Regions from separate parts of the Nonomuraea sp. B5E05 genome, predicted to be linked through region 2. Evidence: riboswitches for the same ligand, from Rfam matches in the RefSeq annotation. Region 2 holds a riboswitch; each other region holds the start of a gene.
What was found. A riboswitch is a leader RNA that binds a small molecule or an ion and turns the genes downstream of it on or off. The one in region 2 is predicted to bind thiamine pyrophosphate.
Positions count from the first base shown of each region.

Region 1 (3,438 bases), on a different contig from region 2:
CCAGTGGGACACCCGTGAGGACTGCGAGGTGCGCCAGATCCTCGATCGCATCGCCGACAAGTGGTCGCTTCTCGTCATCGCCCTGCTCGACTGCAAGAGCCTGCGTTTCACCCAGCTCCGCCGGGAGATCGACGGCGTCAGCCAGCGCATGTTGAGCGTCACGCTGCGCCAGCTCGAACGCGATGGCCTGGTCAGCCGCACGGTCCACCCCGTCGTCCCGCCCAGGGTCGACTACGCGCTGACACCGCTCGGCCGTACGCTGCACGAGACCATCAAGTCCCTGGTCACCTGGACCGAGGCCCACCAGGAGGAGATCGCCCGCGCCCGCGCCGCGTACGACGCACGCGCTCAAGACCTCACTTCGTGAGGCGGGCTCGGTCGTCCGATGCCGTCGTCTTCCCCTGTCACTCCTTCGTCGTTCCTCCTCCGGGCGACGGCACTCCCTCGCGTGTTCTTGGCCTCACTTCGTGAGGCGGGCTCGGTCGTCCGATGCCGTCGTCTTCCCCCGTCACTCCTTCGTCGTTCCTCCTCCGGGCGACGGCACTCCCTCGCGTGTTCTTGGCCTCACTTCGTGAGGCGGGCTCGGTCGTCCGATGCCGTCGTCTTCCCTTGTCACTCCTTCGTCGTTCCTCCTCCAGGCGACGGCACTCCCTCGCGTGTTCTTGGCCTCACTTCGTGAGGCGGGCTCGGTCGTCCGATGCCGTCGTCTTCCCCCGTCACTCCTTCGTCGTTCCTCCTCCAGGCGACGGCACTCCCTCGCCGGGAGATGATGGAGTCATGACCGTTCCTGAGATCGAGCCGGGCGGCATCCCGGCAGACGCCTACCTTCTCGACGTCCGCGAGCAGGACGAATGGCGGGCGGGCCATGCCCGTGAGGCGGTGCACATTCCGATGACCCAGATCCAGGGCCGGGTCGACGAGGTGCCGAGCGACCGGACGGTCTACGTCGTCTGCCGGGTGGGCGGCCGGTCGCTGCAGGTGGCGGCCTGGCTCAACCAGCTCGGGCGCGACGCGGTCAACGTCGGGGGCGGCATGCAGTCGTGGGAGGCGGCCGGGCGTCCGCTGGTCAGCGAGACGGGGGAGCAGCCCTTCGTGGCCTGAGCCGGACGCCCTGCCACCGCGCGCCACAGGCGCTCCGGAGCAGGCCAGAGCGCCACCCATGAGTGCCATGGGTGGCACTTTCGACGCCTGTACGGCTACGGAGTGCCGTCAGCTTTCCCCCTTTTCGCCTCCCCGAGGCGATTGCTCTTTGCGCTGCTGGACACAACCGGCTTGCGGTTGAATGTCGCCGCAGGCCGGCAATTGATTGGCAGGATATGCAGGCTTGAGCGGGTTATGCGATGGTGTGAAGGGACACGAATCCCCCCTTTTCTGCCGTACGCCCGCCGGCCGTTCGCTCTCGCCGTGACGTGGGTCATGCCAGCCCGGGCTGGCCGAACGTGGATGGATGAGGCATCATGGGGCCCGCGGAACTTGGGCATTCCGGCTCCGCACCTACAAATCAATCCGCGGGAGCTTGAGGCAATCAGGCTGAGAGGGCGACTACGGCTGTCGCCGACCGCATGAACCTGTCCGGGTAATGCCGGCGTAGGGAGTGTGCGATGTCGCACGTCGCCGATGAAGTTCCGCTGACTCTCGACGGTCAGCCCCCCAAGACTCTGGGCGTGCTCGATCAGGGCGCGCTCTGGGCCAACCTCGGTGTCAGCCTCCTCGGCTTCTCAGGGGCGCTGCTCCTGCTCAACCCGACCGGCGACGCGCCGCTGAGCCTGGCCGCCGCACTGGTGGCGACGGTGGTCGGCAGCCTGGTCGGCACGGCCATGGTGGGCCTGTCCGCCATCCCCGGCACCCGCACGGGGCAGCCCGCGATGGTGCTGCTGCGCGGCCTGTTCGGGGCCAGGATCTCCTACGCGCCCACGGTGCTGAACATCGTGCAGATGCTCGGATGGGGCGCTTTCGAGCTGTGGGTGATCGCCAAGGCCGCCACCGCGATCTTCGGCGGGGTGGCGTACCCCGTGTGGGTGGTGCTGGCGGGCGTGCTGACCACCGCGCTCACGATCTGGCCGCTCGGCGCGATCCGCCTGCTGCGGCGGTACGTCACCGTCGGCGTGATCGTGTCGATGATCTGGTTCACCTGGTTCTTCCTGTCCGAGGCGCCCGCGCCCGCCGGCGGGTCGTGGACCGGGTTCGCCCCGGCCGTCGACTACGTGATCGCGCTGTCGGTGTCCTGGGTGCCGCTGGCCGCCGACTTCGCCCGGCACTCCCGCTCGGGACGGGCGGCGTTCACCGGGATCGTCGGCGGCTACACGATCGCCCAGGTGGCCTGCCTCGGGCTCGGCGTCTACGCCGTGGCCATCGCCGGCGCCGCCGCCGTGGAGGCCGACAACACGGCCGTGTTCACCCCGTTCGTGGCCGTTCCGCTGGGCGCGCTGTTCTTCGGCATCCTGGTGTTGCGCGAGACCGACCAGTCGTTCGCGAACGTCTACTCCACCACCATGTCGCTGCAGAACCTGATGCCGCGCGTCGACCGGCGGGTCATCTCCACCGCCATCGGCGTGTTCACGGTCGTGATCGCCCTGGTCGTCGACGTCACCTCGTACGGCGCGTTCCTGGGCGTGATCGGGGCGGTGTTCGTGCCGATGTTCGCGGTGCTGGCCGTCGACTATTTCGGGTTCGGCCGCTCCGACCACTGGAACACCGACGAGGACGCCCCCTCGCGCTGGTCGATGCTGGTGCCGTGGGCGCTCGGCTTCGCCGCCTACTGGCTGACCACCTCGACGCCCACCATCGCGGCGTGGGACGGGTTGTGGGCGTCGGCCCGCGACGCCATCGGCTTCACCAGGCAACCGTGGATGAACGGCGCGCTCGGCGCGGCGGTGGTGGCGGCCCTCGTGACCGCGCTCATCGGCGTGCTGCGGAGGCGCGCTGTTCGACGTTGAGCAGGTGCTGCTTGGCGCTCGCGCCACCCGCGTACTCGCCGAGCGCGCCGTCCTCGCGCACCACCCGGTGGCAGGGCACGATCACGCAGACGGGGTTGGAGGCCAGCGCGTTGCCGATCGCGCGCAGCGCGCGCGGCCTGCCGATGCTCTGGCCGATCTCCTCCAGCGTCGTGGTCGTGCCGTAGGGGACCGCCGTGGTCTTCTGCAGCACCGACCGGGCGAACGTGGTGGCCAGCGCCCAGTCGACCGGCGTGGCGAACGCGCGCAGCCGGCCGGAGAAGTAGGCGTCGAGCTCTCTGCGCACCGGGTCGAGCCGCCGCGCGTCGTTGCCGATGAACGTGCCCACATGCCGGCTGACCAGCTCGAAGACGTCGTTCTCCCTCTCGAAGCTGCAGGCCGCGATGCCCTTGCCGGTCACGGCCAGCACCAGCCTGCCCACGGCGCCGTCGTAGGTGCCGAACGCGATGTCGGGCGGCGTCTCGCCGCGGTAGGTGCTGGAGGT
Region 1 is NZ_JBDPMJ010000007.1:286,587-290,024, reverse strand. It holds gene ABGB01_RS16140 (helix-turn-helix domain-containing protein) at 1-367, shown strand, start outside; gene ABGB01_RS16135 (rhodanese-like domain-containing protein) at 778-1,101, shown strand; TPP riboswitch at 1,499-1,611, shown strand; gene ABGB01_RS16130 (cytosine permease) at 1,602-2,936, shown strand; gene ABGB01_RS16125 (methylated-DNA--[protein]-cysteine S-methyltransferase) at 2,899-3,438, opposite strand, start outside.
Region 1: linked by a shared signal. The riboswitch ahead of ABGB01_RS16130 (cytosine permease) and the one ahead of thiO (glycine oxidase ThiO) in region 2 are both predicted to bind thiamine pyrophosphate.

Region 2 (3,438 bases):
CCGTCGTCTCCCAGGCGCTGCGCGTGACCACCTCGTCGTTCACGGCCACGGCCACTCCGGTGGTGGCCGCGGTCAACGTGCTCACGGCCTGCGCCACGGTCGTGCCGTCGATCACCTCGTGCGCGGTCCCATTGATCATCACAATCATGAAATTTCCTGAAACCTTCCCGGCGAGCACAGCGCCGCCAGCTCGCCTTCTTCGCCCAGCAGGATGGCCGTCGTCAACGGGGCCAGCAGCACGCCGCCCCGATGGTGCCCGGTGGCCAGCGCGAGCCCGGGCGTGCCGCTCGGGCCGATGACGGGCAGGTTGTCCGGCGTCCCTGGCCGCAGCCCGGCCACCACGTCGGCCACCTCCAGCTCGGTGACGCCCGGCACCAGCTCCCTGGCGTCACGCAGCAGCTCGTAGAGCCCGCCGGCCGTCACCCTGGTGTCGAACCCCATCTCCTCCTGGGTGGCGCCGACGACCAGCTCGCCGTCGCCCCTGGGGACCAGGTAGACGGACGAGCCGTGCACGGTGCCGCGTACGCACCGGCCGAGCAGGGGCTGGGCGGAGCGCAACCGCATGATCTGCCCCTTGACCGGACGTACCGGCACCCCGGCCAGCCCGGCGCTCCACGCCCCGGCCGCCAGGATCACCCGCTCGGCCCGCAGGTGTCGCGGCACGCCCCCATCGGCCACGGCGGGGGCCGGGACGTCCGGTGGCGCGAGGCGTACCCCTGTGACCCTGCCGCCGTCACGCGTGAGCTCGCTCACGCGCGCCCGCACCAGCGGGACGCCCAGCCGGTCGAGGGCGGCGAGCAGCGCCGCCGTCACGCGGCGCGGATCGACCCAGGCGTCGCCGGGAGCCAGCAGGCCGCCGCGCACGGCGGGGGCCAGCATCGGCTCAAGGCGCCGGCACTCGCGCCCGGTCAGCCGCTCGACCGGCAGCTCCAGCTTCTCCATGAACGCGGCCAGCTCGTCCAGCGCCGCCAGGTCGTCGGCGCCGAACGCGACGTCCAGCGTGCCGTTCGTACGGAAGTCGAGTGCGGCCGGACCGGAGAGCCCGGCGTCCAAGGCCAGCTCGGCGGCGAAGGACGGCCAGCGGCGCAGCGCGGCCATCCCGAGCCGCAGCAGCGGTGCCTCGGTGTAGGTCACCTCGCTGACCGGAGCCAGCATCCCCGCGGCCGCGTGCGAGGCCCCCGAAGCGGGCGCCGGGTCGGCCACGGTGACCGGCCGGCCGGAGCGGGCCAGCCGCCAGGCGACCGACAGCCCGACGATCCCGCCGCCTACGATCACGTCCACATGCGCTCCCTTCGCCGGCATGACCCGGATCAGGTGTCTTGCGGTCGAAGGCCCGGTCAAGCCTTCCTCTCAGCCCGGTAACGGCCGGACTCCCGCGCGTCTTTCCCTCACCAGCCTACGGCCTCGGTGTCATGCCCGGACACCGCCCCCGTTATGGTCATGGACGTGAACCACGTCGTCGTCGTCGGAGCAGGACTGGCCGGTCTGCGCACTGTGGAGGCGCTGCGCTCGAAGGGCTTCGCCGGGCGCGTCACCATGGTCGGCAGGGAACGCCACCGCCCCTACGACCGCCCGCCCCTGTCCAAGGCCGTGTTGTCGGGGGAGGCCGACGACAGCTACGTCGGCGCCGACCTGGCCGCGCTCGGCGTCGAGTTCTGGCCCGGCGTCAGCGCCAAGTCGCTGCGCGCGGGGGTCGTGGAGACGACCGAGGGCGAGCTGGGCTACGACGGCCTGGTGATCGCCACCGGAGCCGACCCGATCAGGCTTCCCGGCGACGGTCCCCAGCACGTGCTGCGCACTCTCGACGACGCCCACGAGCTCAGGGCCATGCTCGTCCCCGGCGCCCGCGTCGCGATCATCGGCGCCGGGTGGATCGGCGCCGAGGTCGCCACCGCCGCCCGCCGGGCCGGGTGCGCGGTGACGGTGATCGAGGCCGGCCCCGCGCCGCTCGCCACCGCCGTCGGCGCCGAGATCGGCGCGCGCACCGAGGCCTGGTATTCCGGCATCGACCTGCGGCTCGGCGCCATGGTCGACTCCGTGGACGAGGGCGGCGTGCGGTTGGTGGGCGGCGCGTTCGTCGAGGCCCACGTGGTCGTCACCGGCATCGGCGTGCGTCCCGCCGTCGAGTGGCTCGCCGACGCCGACATCGACCTGCACAACGGTGTCGTCACCGACGAGCATCTGCGCGCCTCGTTGCCCGGCGTCGTCGCCGTCGGCGACTGCGCCGCCTGGTGGTCGCGCCGCTGGCAGACCCGGCTCCGCGTCGAACACTGGGACTCCGCGCTCAACGCGCCCGAGGTCGCCGCCGCGACGCTGCTCGGCGAGGACGCCGTCTACGATCCCGTGCCCTACTTCTGGTCGGAGCAGTTCGGGCACATGGTGCAGTACGCCGGCCACCACCCCGCGGGCGAACGCCTCCTCTACCGCGGTGACGCGGAGGGTAAATGGTCGGCCGTGTGGCTCACCGCCGACGACGCCCTCGCCGCCGTGCTCGCCGTCGATCGGCCGCGAGACCTCGTACAGGGCCGTAGAATCATCGCCTCGGGCCAACGCCTCGATGCCAAACGCCTGGTAGATCCCGAAGTGTCCCTACGAGATTGTGTTGTTTGAGCAAGCGCGCCATGTGGTAGTTGTGGTTTCGTGACACTTTCTGTTGCACAGATCGACCGGGAGACCGAGCAGCTCGTCGACGAGTGGCTCACTCTCCCCGAAGTGGCCTCACGCCTCGACCTTCCGCTGGGGCGGGCCAAGCAACTTCTCAAGGACCACAAGCTGCTCGGCGTACGCAGGGGCAGCGGCGGGCCTCAGGTGCCCGCGGTGTTCCTCGACGGAAAAGATGTGATGAAGGGCCTGCCCGGCACGCTGACCGTGTTGCAGGACGCCGGCTACGACGACGTCGAGTCGCTGCGCTGGCTCTTCACCCCGGACGAGTCCCTGCCGGGGTCGCCCATCGAGGCGATCCGGGCCGGCCGTCACACTGAGGTCAAGCGGCGTGCCCAAGCTCTCGCTTTCTGAGGCCCGCCTCTATCTCTGCACCGACGGCCGCCGCGACCGCGGCGACCTGGCAGAGTTCCTCGATTCCGTGCTGGCCGGCGGCGTGGACATCATCCAGCTGAGGGAGAAGGGCTTGGAGGCCCGCGAAGAACTCGCGCTCCTCGAGGTCTTCCGCGACGCCTGCGACCGGCACGGCAAACTCCTGGCCGTCAACGACCGGGCGGACATCGCCCACGCCGCCCGGCCCGACGTGCTCCATCTGGGGCAGGACGACCTTCCTGTGACGGTCGCGCGAGAAATACTCGGCGACGACATCGTCATCGGAAGGTCCACCCACTCCGCTGCCGAGGCGTCCGCCGCGGCCGTGGAGCAGGGCGTCGACTATTACTGCTGCGGCCCCATCTGGCCCACCCCGACCAAACCCGGCCGCCCGGCGCCCGGACC
Region 2 is NZ_JBDPMJ010000002.1:624,266-627,703, reverse strand. It holds gene thiS (sulfur carrier protein ThiS) at 1-148, opposite strand, end outside; gene thiO (glycine oxidase ThiO) at 145-1,281, opposite strand; TPP riboswitch at 1,271-1,387, opposite strand; gene ABGB01_RS06220 (FAD-dependent oxidoreductase) at 1,447-2,610, shown strand; gene ABGB01_RS06215 (Rv2175c family DNA-binding protein) at 2,641-3,015, shown strand; gene thiE (thiamine phosphate synthase) at 2,993-3,438, shown strand, end outside.

Region 3 (3,438 bases), on a different contig from region 2:
GAGCAGTGGGAGCACACGTTCGCGGTCAACATCCACAGCTACTTCCGCGTCATGAAGGCCGCGCTCCCCCACCTGCGCGAGGGGAGCGCGATCATCAACACCTCCTCGATCAACGGCCTGCGCGGCAACAAGACGCTCATCGACTATTCCGCCACCAAGGGCGCCATCAACGCCTTCACCTACTCCATGGCCCAGAACCTGGTCGATCGCGGCATCCGGATCAACGCCGTGGCGCCGGGCCCGGTCTGGACGCCGCTGATCCCGGCGACCCTGCCGGAGGAGAAGGTCGGCTCGTTCGGCGGGCACGTCCCGATGGGCCGGCCCGCCGACCCGGACGAGATCGCCCCCTCGTACGTGTTCTTCGCCTCCGACCGGATGTCGTCGTACTACACGGGCGAGGTGCTGGCCCCGATCGGCGGCGAGACGCTGCCCGGTTAGCCCTGGTCAGTCGGCCATCGGCAGGTAGACCCTGCCGCCGCGCCTGGTGAACTCGGCCGCCTTCTCCGCCATGCCGGCCTCGATCGCCTCCTGCGTGTCCAGCCCGTGCTCGTCGGCGTAGCGCCGCACGTCGTGACTGATGCGCATGGAGCAGAACTTGGGGCCGCACATCGAGCAGAAGTGAGCGGTCTTGGCCGGCGCTGCGGGCAGGGTCTCGTCGTGGAAGGCCCGCGCGGTGTCGGGGTCGAGCGACAGGTCGAACTGGTCCTCCCAGCGGAACTCGAACCGCGCGTCCGACAGCGCGTCGTCCCACGCCTGAGCCCCGGGGTGGCCCTTGGCGAGGTCCGCGGCGTGGGCGGCGATCTTGTACGTGATCACGCCGGTCTTGACGTCGTCCTTGTTCGGCAGGCCGAGGTGCTCCTTGGGGGTGACGTAGCAGAGCATGGCCGTGCCGTACCAGCCGATCATGGCGGCGCCGATGCCCGAGGTGATGTGGTCGTATCCGGGGGCGACGTCCGTGACGAGCGGGCCGAGGGTGTAGAACGGCGCGTCGTCGCAGAGCTCGCGCTGCAGGTCGACGTTCTCCTTGATCTTGTGCATGGGCACGTGCCCCGGGCCTTCGATCATCACCTGGACGTCGTGCGCCCGCGCGATCGTGGTCAGCTCGCCGAGCGTGCGCAACTCGGCGAACTGGGCCTCGTCGTTGGCGTCCGCGATCGAGCCGGGGCGCAGCCCGTCACCGAGGGAGAACGACACGTCGTAGCGGGCCAGGAGCTCGCACATCTCGTCGAAGTGCTCGTACAGGAAGCTCTCGCGGTGGTGCGCCAGGCACCAGGCGGCCATGATCGAGCCCCCGCGCGAGACGATCCCGGTCTTGCGGCGGGCCGTGAGCGGCACGTACGCCAGCCGCACCCCCGCGTGCACGGTCACGTAGTCGACGCCCTGCTCGCACTGCTCGATCAGGGTGTCGCGGAAGACCTCCCACGACAGCGCCTCCGGGCGGCCCTTGACCTTCTCCAGCGCCTGGTAGATGGGCACGGTCCCGACCGGCACCGGCGAGTTGCGGATGATCCACTCGCGGGTCTCGTGGATGTCGGGTCCGGTGGACAGGTCCATGATCGTGTCGGCGCCCCACCGGGTGGCCCAGGTCATCTTCTCGACCTCCTCCTCGATGGAGGAGGTCACGGCGGAGTTGCCGATGTTGGCGTTGATCTTGACGAGGAAGTTGCGGCCGATGATCATCGGCTCGGTCTCGAGGTGGTTGACGTTGGCGGGGATGATGGCCCGGCCGGCGGCGACCTCCTGGCGTACGAACTCGGGGGTGACGCCCTCCCGCACGGCTACGAACTCCATCTCCCTGGTGACGATCCCCCGCCTGGCGCAGGCCACCTGGGTCACGGGCTCGCCCGCCGCGCGGCGCCCTGCGACCCACGGCTCGCGCAGGCGCGCCAGCCCGCGCCGCACGTCGGTCTCGACGTACGGGTCGGTGTACGGGCCTGAGGTGTCGTAGAGCGTCACCGACGAGCCGTCGGAGAGGTTGACCTGGCGCTTGGGGACGCGGAGGTCGCTTTCGTAGATCTTGGTAAAGGTGGGGACACGCGCGTCGGTCATCGCGCAAACTCCCTTCGCCGGCATTACCCGGAGCAGGTTCTGGCGGTCGGCGGCTCTCAGCCGTCCTCTCAGCCCGGTCCGCACCGGGCTCCCGCGTTGGACGGCGGTGATCCTACCCACGCCCATGTCAGGACGAAACATGACATCATCCGCAAAATGGAAGATCCCACGTCAACGACCGCGGCCACCGTCCACCGCGACCCCGGCACGCTCCTGCGCCTCGTCCACGCGGCCGGATTCGACACCGTCGAGCACGGCCTGAACACCGCCGGGCGCACGTGGCTGAGCGTCCTGGCGATCAAGCGCGAGGTTTGACGGCACTCTCCAGCGGTACCAACCCCATCAGGGGGACTATGAAAAAGATCGCCGCTGTCGCAGGACTCGTGCTGCTGGCCACCTTCGGCGCCCCCGCCGCCCACGGCGACGGGACGGACCAGCACGAGGTGAGCGAGGAGCAATACCGGACGCTGCTCGCCCAGTGCCGCTACGCCGACACGGGCAAGGCTCGTTGCCGCTCGACGGTCAAGGAGATCTTCCGCATCGGCGCCAGGGACGCCGATCTCGACTGCCGTACGTACGCCGGCGTGACCGTGTGCGGCACACTCCAGCTCAGCGAGGCCGAGCGCGCCTGCATCCGCGACTCCCAGGAGCACGGCATCTCGTTCCGCCGCGCCGAAGTGGAGTGCTACGCCTTCTCCTGAGGTGGCAGACGCCATGATCATTGTTGGGGTGGATGGCTCGCGCGCCGGGCTGGAGGCCGCCGGCTGGGCGGCCACCGAGGCGGCGCTGCGCCGCACAACGCTCACCGTGGCCCACGCCGTGCCGCGGTGGGTGAACGACGCGCTGTCCCACCGCTACGCCGAGGTCGCCCGGTGGATGCGCGACGAAGCCAACTCGGTGCTCGTCGCCGCCCACGACCGGGCGCTGCGCGAACGCCCCGCGATCATCGTCGAGACCACCCTGCTGCCCGGCGACCCCCGCTCCGCGCTGATCAAGGCCGCGGAACAGGCCGACCTGCTGGTCGTCGGCGGCCACGGCATCGGCGGCGTACGCGGGCTGCTGGTCGGATCCGTCGCCCACGGGGTCGCCGCCCACGCCCTTACGAACGTCGTCGTGGTCGGCGAGCGGCCCGCGGCGCCGCGCGGCGAGATCGTGGCCGGCACCGACGGCTCGCCTCACGGCCTGCGGGCACTCGACTTCGCCTTCACCGAAGCCGAGCTGCGCGAGGCGCGGCTGCGGGTCGTACAGGCGTGGGCGTGGCCGCGGCCCGGCGGCTTCGTCCCCGCCGACCCCGAGAACGAGCAGCACACCCTGCAGCAGCTGAAAGACCTGCTGGCCGAGCGCCAGGAGCGGCACCCGGACGTCGACGTGCTGCCCGAAGTCGTGCAC
Region 3 is NZ_JBDPMJ010000035.1:43,079-46,516, reverse strand. It holds gene ABGB01_RS40275 (SDR family oxidoreductase) at 1-438, shown strand, start outside; gene thiC (phosphomethylpyrimidine synthase ThiC) at 445-2,049, opposite strand; TPP riboswitch at 2,042-2,154, opposite strand; gene ABGB01_RS40265 (hypothetical protein) at 2,206-2,364, shown strand; gene ABGB01_RS40260 (hypothetical protein) at 2,403-2,750, shown strand; gene ABGB01_RS40255 (universal stress protein) at 2,764-3,438, shown strand, end outside.
Region 3: linked by a shared signal. The riboswitch ahead of thiC (phosphomethylpyrimidine synthase ThiC) and the one ahead of thiO (glycine oxidase ThiO) in region 2 are both predicted to bind thiamine pyrophosphate.